One region of the Cellulosimicrobium sp. EB106-03-01-XG111 genome, then DNA from elsewhere that is predicted to be linked to it. Evidence: riboswitches for the same ligand, from Rfam matches in the RefSeq annotation. Region 1 holds a riboswitch; the other holds the start of a gene.
What was found. Region 1 has a riboswitch for thiamine pyrophosphate ahead of AC3WT4_RS04965 (ECF transporter S component). Riboswitches for the same ligand answer to the same signal wherever they lie in the genome.
Positions count from the first base shown of each region.

Region 2: linked by a shared signal. The riboswitch ahead of AC3WT4_RS01750 (thiamine ABC transporter substrate-binding protein) and the one ahead of AC3WT4_RS04965 (ECF transporter S component) in region 1 are both predicted to bind thiamine pyrophosphate.

Region 1 covers NZ_JBYTEQ010000003.1:205,125-207,315, forward strand. Annotated here, with positions in the region: gene AC3WT4_RS04955 (Rv2578c family radical SAM protein) at 1-109, opposite strand, end outside; gene AC3WT4_RS04960 (hypothetical protein) at 153-590, opposite strand; TPP riboswitch at 735-854, shown strand; gene AC3WT4_RS04965 (ECF transporter S component) at 960-1,664, shown strand; gene AC3WT4_RS04970 (ABC transporter ATP-binding protein) at 1,657-2,191, shown strand, end outside.
Region 2 covers NZ_JBYTEQ010000001.1:396,187-398,377, reverse strand. Annotated here, with positions in the region: gene AC3WT4_RS01750 (thiamine ABC transporter substrate-binding protein) at 16-1,107, opposite strand; TPP riboswitch at 1,190-1,294, opposite strand; gene AC3WT4_RS01745 (ABC transporter ATP-binding protein) at 1,604-2,191, shown strand, end outside.

The DNA of each region.
Region 1 (2,191 bases):
ACGTGATCCCCGCGAACTCGGGCGTGCGCACGCTGCGGACGAGGCCCATGCGCTCCAAACCGGGGAGCGCGCCGTCGTCCGCGCCGAGCGCCTGTCCGTCCCACCGCATCGCGCCATTCGAACAAACGTTCGAACCTGCTGTCAAGGACGGGTCATCCGCCGGCGGACCACGCCTTGAGCAGCGCCAGGTTCCCGAGGGGGATGTGGTGGCCGATCCGGGGGTGGTCGAGCGCGACGCCGACGACCCCGGCCGCGGCGAACGACGCGACGTAGTCGATCGCCGCCGGCACGGGCACGCCCAGCAGCGGCACGGAGCCGGTCCCGTCGGCCGCCAGACCGAGCGCCCGGGCCGCCTCGTCCGCGCGCGGGGCGCTGCTGTAGAGGCAGATCATGGGCCCCTGGTCCGCGGCGACGGCGTACGGACGCGGCTGGTCCTCGGGCCCCCGGGCGATGAAGAACCACGTGCCGAGGCGCGCTGCCTGCCGCCACAGCGCGATCTGCACCGACGTATCGCCCGCGGGCGCGCCCCGCACGGCCTCGTCGAGGCGGTCCAGCTCCGCGACGGCGGCGGGGTCGTTGTCTCGGGTCATGCGCGCTGCCTCGTTCCTCGTCGTCGGAGCCCGTCCCCGGTCCGCGCGGGCGCCTCGTCGCCGTCACCTTCTCACGGTGGCCGGACGTCCCGGTGGGTGAGACGCCGGGATTGTCCGGCGGACGTCCAGGCCCTAGGGTCGGGCCGAACGCCCCCGGGGAGCGCACGAGCGCTGAGAGTGCAGGTCGGACACCCGTCCCCCCTGCAGACCCGTGGAACCTGATCTGGTTCGTACCAGCGAAGGGAGCAGGGCCGACGTCACCGTCCCCTGCGCGCTCGTGCCCGCGCCCCGCGCGTGCCGTCCGCGCAGGAGCGGCGGTGGCGCGCCGTCGTGCACCCTTCGTCCCGGGGGCCCGACGGAGGGAACCGCATGACCGAGCCCCGCACCACCCCGCCCCGGGCGACCCCGCCCACCGGCACGCCCGGCCCGCCGGCCGACGGCGTGCCCCCGGCGCCCGGTCCCGGAGACCGCGCCGTCACCGCTCCCCCCGCCCGCGCCCGGCGCCGCGGCCTCACGCTCCACGAGACGGTCCTCGTCGCCGTCCTGGGCGTCGTGTTCGGGTTCGTCTACTGGGCGTTCGTGCAGCTCTGGGCCCCGCTCCAGCTCGCCATGGGGCCCCTCGCGGACCTTGCCGCGAACGTGCTCGCGGGCGCGTGGATCGTCGTCGGCCCGCTCGCGACGTACATCGTGCGCAAGCCGGGCGTCGGCATCCTCACCGAGACGCTCGCGGCGCTCGTCGAGGTGGTCTTCCTCGCGTCGCCCGCGGGCCCGCTTCTCGTCCTCGTGGGGCTCGTCCAGGGGGTGGGCGCGGAGATCCCCTTCGCGCTGACCCGGTACCGCCGCTACGGCTGGTGGGTGTTCGTGGCGTCGGGCGTCAGCGCGGCGCTCGTCACCTACGCGTTCAACGCGGTCCGGTTCGGCTGGCTCGGGCAGGACTACGCGATGCTCCGGCTCGGCGTGCAGGTCGTCTCGTGCGTCGTGCTGTGCGGGATCGCGGCGCGCCTCCTCGGCGACGCCCTCGCCCGCACCGGCGCGCTCGACGCCTTCGCGATCGGCACGGACCGCCGTGGCTGAGGTGCGGGACGCCGCGACGGACGTCATGCCCGACACCGTGCCGGGCACCGTGCCGAGCGTCGCGCCGGACGCCGTCTCCGCCGTCGGCCTGACCGTCACCGTGGGCCACGACGCGGCGTGCGTGCTCGACGACCTCACCCTGACCGTGCCCGCCGGCACCGGGCTGCTCGTGCTCGGCCCCTCGGGCTGCGGGAAGTCCACGCTGCTGCGCGCGCTCGTCGGCGTCGTGCCCCACACGCTCCCGGGCACCGTCACGGGCGACCTGCGCGTGACGGGCGTCGACCCGCGCGCCACGACCCCCGCGGGGCTCGCCGCGCGCGTCGGCCTCGTCCAGCAGCGGCCGGGCGACCAGCTCTGCCTCGCCCGCGTCGACGAGGAGCTGCGGTTCGCGCTCGAGAACCGCGCGGCGGACCCGCGCACCATGGACGCCCGCGCCGCCACCGCTCTCGCCGCTGCCGGTGCGGGCCACCTGCACGACCGACCGACCCACGCGCTGTCCGGCGGCGAGGCGCAGCGCGTCGCCCTCG
Region 2 (2,191 bases), on a different contig from region 1:
CTCGTGGACCGGGGGTCAGTCGACGACCGTCGCCGTCCATGCCTTGATCCACTCGTCGCGGTGCGCCGAGACGTCGGCGGGCGCGACCTCGAAGGGCTCGTCGGCGAGCGGCGCGAACTCGGCCCAGCCGTCGGGCAGCGCGACGGAGTCGTCGGCCGGGTACATGTACATCTGGTCGGCGACGTCGGCCTGGAACGTCTCGCTCACGAGGAAGTCGAGGAGCTGCTGCGCGCCCTCGGGGTTCTTCGCGTTCGCGAGCACGCCCGCGTACTCGACCTGGCGGAAGCACGTGTCGAGCAGCGCGCCCGTGGTCGACGCGGAGCCGTCCTCGGTGAGCGTGAACGCGGGCGACGTCGAGTACGACAGCACGAGCGGGCGCGGGCCTGCGCCCTCCGAGCCGGAGAAGTCCACGTAGTACGCGTCGGACCAGCCGTCGACGACCTTCACGCCGTTGGCGCGCAGGTCCGCCCAGTAGTCCTCCCAGCCGTCCTCGCCGAACGCCCCGACGGTCGCGAGGAGGAACGCGAGGCCCGGCGACGACGTCGCGGGGTTGGTCACGACGAGGAGGTCCCGGTACTCCGGCTTCGCCAGGTCCTCGAGCGTCACGGGCTCGGGGATGCCCGCGTCGGCGAACCACGCGTGGTCCACGTTGACGCACACGTCCCCGAGGTCGACGGCGGTGAGCTCGCCGCCGTCGCCGACCGCGTACGACGCCGCGGACTCCGAGACGCCCGCGGGCGTGTACGGCTCGAGGACGCCCTCGTCGACGGCGCGCGACGCGAAGGTGTTGTCGATCCCGAACACGACGTCGCCGAGCGGCGAGTCCTTCGTGAGGATCAGCTGGTTCACCAGCGCGCCGCCGTCGCCGGGCGCGACCTGCTCGACCGTGAGCCCGCTCTCCTCCTCGAACGCGGCGAGCACGTCGTCGCTCACCGCGAAGGAGTCGTGGGTCACCAGGGTGACGGTGCCCCCGCTGCCCGACGACGCGTCGTCGCCCCCGGCGCCGTCGCCACCCGAGCAGGCCGCGAGGGCGAGGAGCGCGAGCGTCGCGCCCACGCCGGTCGCGAGGGCCCGGCCGCGGCGGGCGACGGTGGTCGTGTGCTGCATGTGTCCTCCCTGGACGTTCAGGAGGGGTCCACCGGCCCGACGAGCCGCGCGCCGGGTGGGCGCGACGGACCGCGCGAGCAGGTGATCGAGATTCCCGACTTCCTCCACCGGTGCTAACCGGATCAGGTTCGAGGGTCTGCGGTGGTCCGCACTCTCAGCTCCTCCAGGAGCTCCCCTGTCGTTCACCGCGAGCCTACACCGGCCCCTCACCCGGAGAGTCCCCTGAGAGAACCCTGAGCACCGGAGACCGCGGACCAGGGACGGTTCGGGGCCCGTCCCCGATGCCGCGGGCACGCGCGCCGCGGGAGGGTCGGTACGGCCGCCGGGAGCCCCGGCGGCCACCACAGGACGACGCCGCCCGGCGAGCCACGACGCTCCCGCGCAGCGGCACGACGAGAGGACGGACGAGGACGTGACGACGACAGGCGCGGCACGGCGGAGCACCCCGCACGAGGGCCCGCCCGCTGAGGGCGCTGAGGGCGCTGCGCGACCCGCGATCGCGACCGCGCGCGGGCTGGTGAAGACGTACGGGCGCGGCGAGGCCGCGGTGCGTGCGCTCGACGGCGTGGACGTGGACGTCGAGAAGGGTCGGCTGACGGCGATCATGGGCCCGTCCGGGTCCGGGAAGTCCACGCTCCTGCACTGCCTCGCGGGGCTCGACTCCCCCACGGCTGGGACCGTCGTCGTCGACGGCGAGACCGTCTCCGCGATGAGCGAGCGCCGGCTGACGCGCCTGCGGCGCACGCGCCTGGGGTTCGTCTTCCAGTCGTTCAACCTCGTGCCGACGCTCACGGCGGAGGAGAACATCGTGCTGCCGCTCGCGATCGCCCGGCGCCCCGTCGACCGGGAGTGGTTCGACCGCGTGGTCGACGCCGTGGGCCTGCGCCCCCGGCTGGGGCACCGGCCCGCCGAGCTGTCGGGCGGGCAGCAGCAGCGGGTCGCGTGCGCGCGGGCGCTGGTGTCGCGGCCCGCGATCGTGCTCGCGGACGAGCCGACGGGGAACCTCGACTCGCGCGCCGCCGCGGAGGTCCTGGGCTTCCTGCGCGCGTCCGTGGACGACCTCGGCCAGTCCGTCGCGATGGTC